Regions from separate parts of the Bradyrhizobium zhengyangense genome, predicted to be linked through region 1. Evidence: predicted binding sites of a transcription regulator. Region 1 holds the regulator's gene; each other region holds the start of a gene.
The links. Region 1 encodes LexA, which represses DNA repair genes until DNA is damaged. Its sites were predicted from a motif close to TGTTCNNNNTGTGTTCNG; they were not measured.
Positions count from the first base shown of each region.

Region 1 (3,261 bases):
CGCACGCCGCTGCGATGGTCGGGAGCATTCGTGCTGGTGGCGGCGACCATCTGGGGTCTTTCCATCAGGCAACCCGACATTCTCATCGCCGGTGACGGTCAGAACGTCGCGGTGCGAGGCAGGGACGGGCAGCTGCATCTGATCAGGACGAAGAAGGACAATTTCCTGCTGAAGGAGTGGCTCGCGGCTGACGCTGATCCGCGCGATGCGGCGAGTGGCTCGCTCGGTGACGGCGTGTCGTGTGACGACGCCGGTTGCGTGACGCCGCTTGCTGACGGCCGCATGGTCGCCCTGGCGCTGCGCATCGACGCGCTGGCCGATGATTGCAGCCGCGCGGCACTGGTGGTGACCGCAAGGCCCGCGCCGCCGGATTGTACCGCGATGGTGGTCGACCGGCCGCGTCTGGTGAGCCAGGGTGCGCTGGCGCTGACACCCCGCGGCGACGGTTTTGCGATTCAGTCGGTGAGGGCGAGGGGCGCAAACCGCCCCTGGTCGCCGGCGGCGGCCGGCGATGGCGATTTCGAACTGACCCTCGTGCCGCGGTCGGCAGCTCCGCGCTCCAAGGACGCAACACCGTCGGAGGCCGACCTTCAGGCCGAGGATTAGAACCGATGGTTCAACCGATCGGCAGGCGCGGAGGCGTCGGACTGATATCGGAAATCACTTGCGGCTTATGCTCGCGCTCACCGAACGGCTGGGTCACCGGCAGCTGCAGCACGGTTGCGCGCTGGCCTTCGACGAGTTGGGTCACCAGCACATATTTGCCATCGGGAAATTCGATCGCGTCGTGATGACGATCGGGAATGTGCGGATCGACCTTGCCGAACTTGCCGACGCGCGAATTGATGGTGCGCGTCCAGATCCACCTGTTGTCGTAACGGACGTTGTCGGCGAAGGCGAGCTCCGTTCCCGGCAGCAGGCAGACCGCGACCGACATGTCGGCTTCGGAGGCGAAGCCGCGCGTCGAGGTGCCGCGGAAGGTTGTCGTGACAATCGTCTCGCCGACTTCTGCGGGACGCGTCGCGACGGCATGCAGGCTATAGTCACACATCGGGTGCTCCTCATCAGCGATAGAGCACCGCGCCTCTTCTGAGGCGCAGGCCTCTATCAGAGTGGAAGCTTGCAATCATATGCGATGTTGGGGGCAAATCTGCGGCTCAGATCCGCGGCTTGCAATCACAATATCTTTCCCGCGCCGATGAGGAACAAAGCCTGCTCCTGTGCATTCGGGAGACTTCGCTCTCAGCGTCCTGATGGTGCCGACCAGCCCGAATACGGCCAGGCCGACTGCGCCTGCTGCTTGACGGCGTTGCGGGCATTGCGGAATTGCTCACTCGTCGTGGCCTGTGGCGCCTTGCGAACGCGATGCTGCGGCTGCGCAGCGATGGCCTGCGACCCTGATGCCGCGATCAGCGCCATCGCGACGGTGCTCAGAATGATTTTGCGCATGGCGGTCTCCTCGGTCTTCGTTGTGGCGTGCCGGGGATGTAGCGCCGAAGAGGGGGCCGGATAATCTGTGCAGAACCTGAAGGACTATCCAGCCGGAGCGGACAATCGTCCGCTCCAATCTTAAGGGCGTGCTCGCCAGGTGCGAGCGCGGGACGAGTTCAGTATTTCCGGTACAGCCCGATCAGCTTGCCCTGGATCTTGACCCGGTTGGGCGGCAGGATCCGGACCTCGTAAGCGGCGTTTGCCGGCTCGAGCGCGATTGAAGCGCCACGGCGGCGGAAGCGCTTGAGCGTCGCTTCCTCGTCGTCGATCAGGGCCACCACGATATCGCCGGTGTCGCAGCTCTCGTTGCGCTGGATCAGCGCCATGTCGCCATCGAGAATGCCGGCGTCGACCATGGAATCACCGCGCACTTCGAGCGCGTAGTGCTCGCCCGCGCCGAGCATGTCGGGCGGGACACTGATGGTGTGGCTGCGCGTCTGCAAGGCCTCTATCGGCGTACCGGCCGCGATCCGGCCCATTACAGGAACCGCGACAGGACGCTCGCCCTCGTCGGCGGGCGGGCTCGAGGTCGTGCGCACCTTGCCGAGATTGCCCTCGATGACGCTCGGCGTGAAGCCGCGGCGGCTTCCGGCGGCCGCCTGGAGCTCGGGCAGCTTGATCACCTCGATTGCGCGGGCGCGGTTGGGCAGGCGGCGGATGAAGCCGCGCTCCTCGAGCGCGGTGATCAGGCGATGGATGCCCGACTTCGAGCGCAGATCGAGCGCATCCTTCATCTCGTCGAAGGAGGGCGGCACGCCGCTCTCCTTCAATCGCTCGCTGATGAACCGCAGGAGCTCGTATTGTTTGCGCGTTAACATCTCGACCAAAATCCCCCTGACGATGTCGTTCGATTCCGAGACGCTGAATTCAGCAATAAGCCGCTACATGCTCGAAACAAATCATGAACGGACACTATATGTTCGATACATGTTCCGCAACTGCTTAATTTACCGTGAACGCGGCAAAGTTCGCGGAACGGTTGCGAACGACGCGCTCACGCGGGCAGTCGCAACACCTCGCAAGGCGTGCCGGCTTCGGCCTTCGGCGCGAACGGGGCGCGCACGAGAAGTGCCTGTGCCGCAGCGAGATTCGCAAGCAGTGAGGAATCCTGGTGATTGACGGGAAGAGCGACGAGCGTGCCGTCATCCCGCGTCTCCAGACGCGCACGCAAATAATCCTCGCGCTGGTCATTGGCGCTGACGTCGCGGCCGAGCACGGCGCGTTCGCGGCGATGATGAATCACTGAACGGCCCGACATCGCGCGAATCAGCGGCACCAGGAACAGGAAGCCGCAGACATAGGATGACACGGGATTGCCGGGCAGGCCGATCACGCGCATCGGCCCGAGCTGCCCGTTCATCATCGGCTTGCCCGGCCGCATCGCGATCTTCCAGAACGCCATCGAGATACCTTCGTTCGTCAGCGCCTGCTGCACCAGATCGTGGTCGCCGACAGACGCTCCGCCGGTCGTGATCAGGATGTCGGCACCGGATTCGCGCGCGCGGCGGATGCCCGATGTGGTGGCGGCAAGCGTGTCGGCGGCAACGCCGAGATCGATGGTGTCGGCCCCCTCGCTGCGGGCGAGGGCGTGCAGGGCGTAGCCGTTGGAATAGACGATCTGGCCGTGGCCGGGCGTCGAGCCCGGCATCACCAGCTCGTCGCCGGTCGCGAGAATCGCGACCTTCGGACGGCGGCGGACGGCAAGCTGCGGGTGGTTCATGCCGGCGGCGAGCGCAAGGTCGCGCTCGGTCAGGCGCGTACCCTTGTGCA
Region 1 is NZ_JAKLTZ010000003.1:554,728-557,988, forward strand. It holds gene L6639_RS13245 (ComEC/Rec2 family competence protein) at 1-606, shown strand, start outside; gene L6639_RS13250 (hypothetical protein) at 617-1,051, opposite strand; gene L6639_RS13255 (hypothetical protein) at 1,243-1,449, opposite strand; gene lexA (transcriptional repressor LexA) at 1,608-2,309, opposite strand; gene L6639_RS13265 (molybdopterin molybdotransferase MoeA) at 2,486-3,261, opposite strand, start outside.

Region 2 (3,261 bases), on a different contig from region 1:
GCGTAGGTGACGCCTTCCTCGCTCTGCTTCTTGAGCTGGAGCCCGCCGCGGTCGAGCGCCGCCATCGCGCGCACCATCAGATCGGCGCCGAGGCGGGAGAGGCGATCATGCAGATCGACCGCGGTCATGTTGTCTGATATCGGCAGACGCTCGGCCATGGCGACGTCGCCGGTATCGAGGCCGACATCCATCTTCATCACCATGACGCCGCTCTCGGCATCGCCTGCCATGATCGCGCGGTTGATCGGCGCTGCACCGCGCCAGCGCGGCAGCAGAGAGGCGTGAAGGTTGTAACAGCCGAGCTTTGGCGCATCGAGGATCGCCTGCGGCAGGATCATCCCATAGGCGACGACGACGGCGGCATCGGCATCGAACGCGCGAAACTCCTCCAGCGCCTCCGGCGTCTTCAGCGTCTTCGGCGTCAGCACCGGCACGCCGAGCTTTCGCGCAGCCTCTTCCACGGGCGTCGGCTGCAATTGCAGCCCGCGCCGCCCGCCCGGCTTCGGCGCGCGGGTGTAGACGGCCACGATCTCGTGGCCATGCGCGACGAGCTCAAGCAGCGTCGGCACGGAGAAATCGGGCGTGCCCATGAAGATCAGGCGGAGGGGCATCGGACCTTACTCCGCGCGCTTGGCGGCTTTCTCGAACTTCTTGATGACGCGGTCGCGCTTGAGCTTCGACAGATAGTCGACGAACAGCACGCCGTTGAGATGGTCGATCTCGTGCTGGATGCAGGTGGCGTAGAGGCCTTCGGCGTCCTCTTCATGCACCTTGCCGTCGAGATCGATGAAGCGCACGCGCACCTTCGCCGGGCGTTCGACCTCCTCGTAATATTCGGGGATCGACAGGCAGCCTTCCTCGTAAGTGGACAGCTCCTCGGAGGAGGCGAGGATCTCCGGATTGATGAAGACGCGCGGCTCCGGCTTGGTCTCGCCGTCCTGGTTGGGCTTGGCGAGGTCCATGGTGATCAGCCGCAGCGGCTGCGCGATCTGGATCGCGGCGAGGCCAATGCCGGGCGCGTCGTACATGGTTTCGAACATGTCGTCGGCTAGCCTGCGGATCTCCGGCGTGACCTTCTCGATCGGCTTGGAGACGAGGCGCAGCTGCTTGTCGGGCAGGATGATGATTTCTCTGAGGGCCATGGCGGGCGATTTAAGCTGCGCGCGACAAGCGGTCAATGCGGCCGGGAACGCGTTAACGGTCCGCTAACCATAAAACTTCGGGTTTCGTTAACCATAAAAATTAGGGATGGATTAACTATAAATGTTCGCTATTCGTTCGTGCACCCTGGCGAATCGGATAGAAGGGCAGCATGAACGAGATCATTTTCATGCTGGGCGACTGGCCGGTGCGCGGAATCGATGCGCTGATCGGCTTCGGCGCGCTGGTTCTCATCCTACTGATCGTCATTGCGGTCGTGATCGCGCGCTCCGGGCGGCGCGGGGCGGAACTGGCGATGGCGCACGCGATCCGGGCCGACGAGCTCGAGGAGCGCCTCAGCCAGGTCCTGCACGCCCAGAGCGAGGCCGCCGGCCGCGCCGACGCCATGACCCAGGCGCTGGCCGGCCGCCAGGCCGAGATGGCGCGCGCGGTCAACGAACGGCTGGATTCGGTGACCCATCGGGTCGGCCAGTCCATGGAACACTCCACCCGCAACACCATGGAGAGCCTGCGCGCGCTGCACGAGCGGCTCGGTATCATCGACAACGCGCACAAGAACCTCACCGACCTCACCACGCAAGTGACCACCCTGCGCGACGTGCTCGCCAACAAGCAGTCGCGCGGCGCGTTTGGCCAGGCGCGGATGGAGGCGATCGTCCAGGACGGCCTGCCGAAGGGTGCTTACGAATTCCAGTTCACGCTCTCGACCGGAAAACGGCCCGACTGCGTGGTGTTCCTGCCCGACCAGCGCCCGCTCTGCATCGACGCGAAATTCCCGCTGGAGGCGATGACCGCGCTGCACGATGCCCGCACGGACGAGGAGAAGCGCCTCGCCACGCAGCGGCTGCGCGGCGACGTGATGAAGCATGTCAGCGACATCGCGGAAAAATACCTCGTCACCGGCGAGACCCAGGAGATGGCGCTGATGTTCGTGCCGTCGGAATCGGTCTACGCCGAGATCCACGACGGTTTCGACGACGTGATCCAGAAGGCCTATCGCGCCCGCGTGGTGCTGGTGTCGCCGTCGCTCTTGATGCTTGCGATCCAGGTCATGCAGCAGATCATGAAGGACGCGCGCATGCGCGATGCCGCCGACCAGATCCAGACCGAGGTGATCAAGCTCGGCGACGATCTGGGCCGCCTGCGCGACCGCGTGCTTAAATTGCAGAAGCACTTTGCCGATGCCAACGAAGACGTCCGCCAGATCCTGATCTCCGCCGACAAGATCGAGAAGCGGGCCGGAAGGATCGAGGAGCTGGATTTCAGCAAGACGGACGCGCCCGAAGGCCCGCGGCTGGTGGCGACAGGGACGCCGGAGCTGTTCCCGAGGAAGCTCCAGGCGGGGGAGTAGATTTACGGCACACTGTCATGCCCCGCGAAGGCGGGGCATCCAGTACGCCGCGTCGGTTGCGATTGAACCGAGACGCTGGTGGGTACTGGATCGTCCGCCTTCGCGGACGAAGACAGGAGAGACGGCAGATGGGCGCACGCTCCTACTACGTCTACATTCTCGCCAGCAAGATCGGCGGCACGCTCTACATTGGCGTAACGAATGATCTCATCCGCCGCGTGGCTGAGCACAAGTCAAAACTCATCGAGAGCTTCACGGAAAAGTACGACGTAGCAAGGCTCGTCTATTTCGAGCAGTTCGACGATCCAGAGAACGCGATCAAACGAGAGAAGCGGCTCAAGAAATGGAATCGGGCCTGGAAGGTCCGATTGATCGAGAAAGACAACCCGAATTGGGATGATCTTTATCCCGCTATAGCCGGGCCACCATGATGGCGTCATACCGCGCGAAGGCCGGGTATCGAGTACGCCGCGACGGTGGCGATTGAACCGAAACGCTGGTGATTACTGGATCGTCCGCCTTCGCGGACGATGACACTGAGGGTGCGTTGAGGACTTCCGCCTCACTACTGCCGTGGGAGTTTTTTCGCCCAGAATCTGCTAACACCTCCACATGACCGCACCCGACGCGACCTCCTCCGCCGGCACCGATGCTCCCGCGACCTCATGGCGCGACAGCCTGGCTGTTTATCTGCAACCGCGGGTGCTGATTGTGCTGTTCCTCGGTTTCTCCTCAGGGCTACCGCTGGC
Region 2 is NZ_JAKLTZ010000002.1:157,670-160,930, forward strand. It holds gene fmt (methionyl-tRNA formyltransferase) at 1-611, opposite strand, end outside; gene def (peptide deformylase) at 618-1,142, opposite strand; gene L6639_RS05995 (DNA recombination protein RmuC) at 1,313-2,512, shown strand; gene L6639_RS06000 (GIY-YIG nuclease family protein) at 2,641-2,943, shown strand; gene L6639_RS06005 (AmpG family muropeptide MFS transporter) at 3,125-3,261, shown strand, end outside.
Region 2: the regulator LexA is predicted to act here: its motif matches at 1,265-1,282, upstream of L6639_RS05995 (DNA recombination protein RmuC).

Region 3 (3,261 bases), 120 kb from region 1:
CGCTCATGGCGTAGTCGAGATAGGACTTCTTCATCTCCTCGAAAATGGAGACGGGGCGAATGTCCGAGGGTTGCGCCGGCTGGTCGCCGGGCTTGTTGTCGTCGTCAGCCAAAGGGGAATCCGGTGAGATTTTATCTGGGAATCATATAGCGCATCGACGCCCTGATAACCACCCTTGGGGGCTTCCGGAAAGCGCTTTTTCCGACTGTTTTTCCAGAGACTTACGCCCTACCCGTCACCGCCCGGGGCGCGGCCTGAGCGAGCCGCCGGGAACCGCCGCTCAAGTCCCGAAAACCACGTGGTGCATGATGCGGCCAGGCAGCAGCGTGAACAGGCCTGCCACCACCAGCGCGCCAGCAAACATCAGGATCATGATGCGCCGGTGATCGGTTACGCGGTGGGTGTGCGCCCGCCAAACCGCAAGCGGCAGCATCACCAGTGTGAAGATCGACAGCAGATGGATCGGGCTGAACGATCCGACCAGGCGAATCTCATGGATCCAGAACGACGAGGCCGCCACTACGGCCATGAGCGCGACCCAGATCCAGCCGATAGTCCGGTGCGGCAGCGTGCCCTTGGGCGCCGCGAACTGGACGAGGCCAAGCACGAACGCCGCCATCGCTGCGAAGGCATGCAACGGGATCGCCGGAGCAGCATCAAGCAGCGGCGCGAGGCTCATGTGGCACGTTCTTCGACCGGGGAGCCGACCATGTGAACAAGATTAACATGAAGTTAATATCATTCACATCACGCCTAGTCAAAGGCTTGAGACAATACATGAGGCCAGCCAGGAAAAGCCAAGCTGAGCCCGCCAATTGGCAAGAAGCTCTGTCGCTTTACACGAGCCGAGCCGAAGCCCGCTTGGCCTTAGAATGGGATATCGTCGTCCATGTCGTTGTTGCGGCCACCGCCGCCAGCAGCCACGGGGCGGCGCGGTGCGCTGCTGACCGGACCGGACGAGCCGAAATCGCCGCCCGGCTCATCACCGAAGCTGCCGCCTCCTCCGCCACCGCCGCGGCCGTCGAGCATGGTCAGGGTCGAATTGAAGCCCTGGAGCACGACCTCGGTCGAGTACTTCTCGACGCCACTCTGGTCGGTCCATTTGCGGGTCTGGAGCGCGCCCTCGATGTAAACCTTGGCGCCCTTTTTCAGATACTGCTCGGCGACCTTGCAGAGCCCTTCATTGAAGATCACGACGCGGTGCCACTCGGTCTTTTCCTTGCGCTCGCCGCTGTTCTTGTCGCGCCAGGTCTCGGAGGTCGCGATGCTCAGATTCGCGATCGGCCGCCCGTCCTGGGTGCGGCGGATTTCCGGATCCTTGCCGAGATTTCCGACCAAAATGACCTTGTTGACGCTTCCCGCCATCGCCGCTCTCCACTCCAAATGCCACTGAATTTCGAAAAGGCGCGCCCGCGCTGCCGCCTGTTGGGTCGACCCTATACGCTTACAGGGGCCGATCGGCCCGGCACGCCCTCGGTTATCCCCACATATAGCACCGATCGAACATGTGTTCCAGATTTGTTCCCGGTGAAATTGGCGCGACCCAAGCGTGCAAACGATATCAAATGCCGCTATGCACGGCGCCATGAATTGGAACCGGAAAGGCAAGAAAGCGCTTAACATTCATTAGGTTAGGCCAGATCAATTGCCTGACGACTGTTGCATTCCAGAGACGGACTCTGCCGCCCGATTGGACTACCGTTGAGTCGGAATTGGTTCGAATGGGCGTCGCGCCTGATTGACCGCTTCAGGGGACAACTGGAGCGGACGACACTGGGGAGACCGCAATGAAGAAAATTCTGTTCAGTACAATCGGTATTGTTGCTTTGGGCCTGTCTGCACCGGCGAGTGCAGCCGATCTTGCGGCGCGTCCCTACACCAAGGCGCCGGCGCCAATGATCGCCACCATCTATGACTGGAGCGGCTTCTACATCGGCATCAACGGCGGTGGCGGATCGAGCCACAAGTGCTGGGACTTCGTCGCGCCGACCACCGGCGCGCTGCTTGGCGAGGGTTGCCACAATGCGACCGGCGGCACGGTCGGTGGCCAGGTCGGCTACCGCTGGCAGTCCGCCAACTGGGTGTTCGGCCTCGAAGGTCAGGGCAACTGGGCCGACTTCGCCGGTGACAATGTCAGCACGCTCATCCTGACCCAGCGCAACCGCTCGAAGATCGACGCCTTCGGCTTGATCACGGGCCAAGTCGGCTACGCCTGGAACAACGTGCTGTTTTACGTGAAGGGCGGCGGTGCCGTGATCGCCGACAAGTTCAATATCTACACCGCGCCCGGACTCGCCGGAGCCGGCACCCTGCTCGCCTCGACCAGCGACAACCGCTGGGGCGGCACGGTCGGCGCCGGCGTCGAGTTCGGCTTTGCGCCGAACTGGTCGGTGGGCTTCGAGTACGACCACATCTTCCTGGGGAGCAGAACTCTGACGCTCAATGCGCCCGGTGGCACTGCATTCCAGACCGACCGAATCGGCCAGAATGTCGACATGGGTCTCGTCCGGGTCAATTATCGTTGGGGCGGCCCTGTCATCGCGAAGTACTGATCCACCTGGAATCGTTCGAGAATAAAAGGCCGGCCTCGCGCCGGCCTTTTGTTTTTCTGTTCCCGAGCGGGAACCATAGGTCAGCGATCGTTACATTTTGTATTTGTTGTGGCTTTTGAGAGACACAACTTGCAGCTTTGGTGGTGTAAGCACGTCATCAGTTGGACCGGAACGTCCGATGCCCTTCCGATCTTGCGGAAGGCAACAACAGAAACTGGGACTGGGATAAGTTGAAAATGAAGAAGGTTTTGTTGGCTTCGGCCGCTCTGATCGCCCTCACTGGCGCCGCTTCGGCTGCCGACCTGGCGGCGCGCCCCTACACCAAGGCTCCCGTGGCGATGGCCTCGGTCTACAACTGGACCGGCTTCTACCTCGGTCTCGTCGGCGGCGGCGCCTGGGAAGATGCGAACAGCCCGCGGATGCAGGGCGGCTTCGTCGGCGGCACCGCCGGCTACAACTGGCAGACCGGTAACGTCGTGTTCGGTATCGAGGCCGATGGCTCCTGGGCTGACGTCAGCGCCTCCGCTGCGGCCACCGTTCCCGGTTTCGGTGTCGTGACCGCGAACTCGAAGACCGACGCGCTCGGCACCGTGCGCGGCCGCATCGGCTACGCCGTCAACAACGTGCTGTTCTACGGCACCGGTGGTTACGCCTGGATCGACAACAAGATCACCCTCTCCGCGCTCGGTGTGAGCATCTCCGACAGCCA
Region 3 is NZ_JAKLTZ010000003.1:671,893-675,153, reverse strand. It holds gene gyrA (DNA gyrase subunit A) at 1-112, opposite strand, end outside; gene L6639_RS13835 (DUF2306 domain-containing protein) at 281-679, opposite strand; gene L6639_RS13830 (single-stranded DNA-binding protein) at 868-1,365, opposite strand; gene L6639_RS13825 (outer membrane protein) at 1,788-2,552, shown strand; gene L6639_RS13820 (outer membrane protein) at 2,789-3,261, shown strand, end outside.
Region 3: the regulator LexA is predicted to act here: its motif matches at 1,509-1,526, upstream of L6639_RS13830 (single-stranded DNA-binding protein).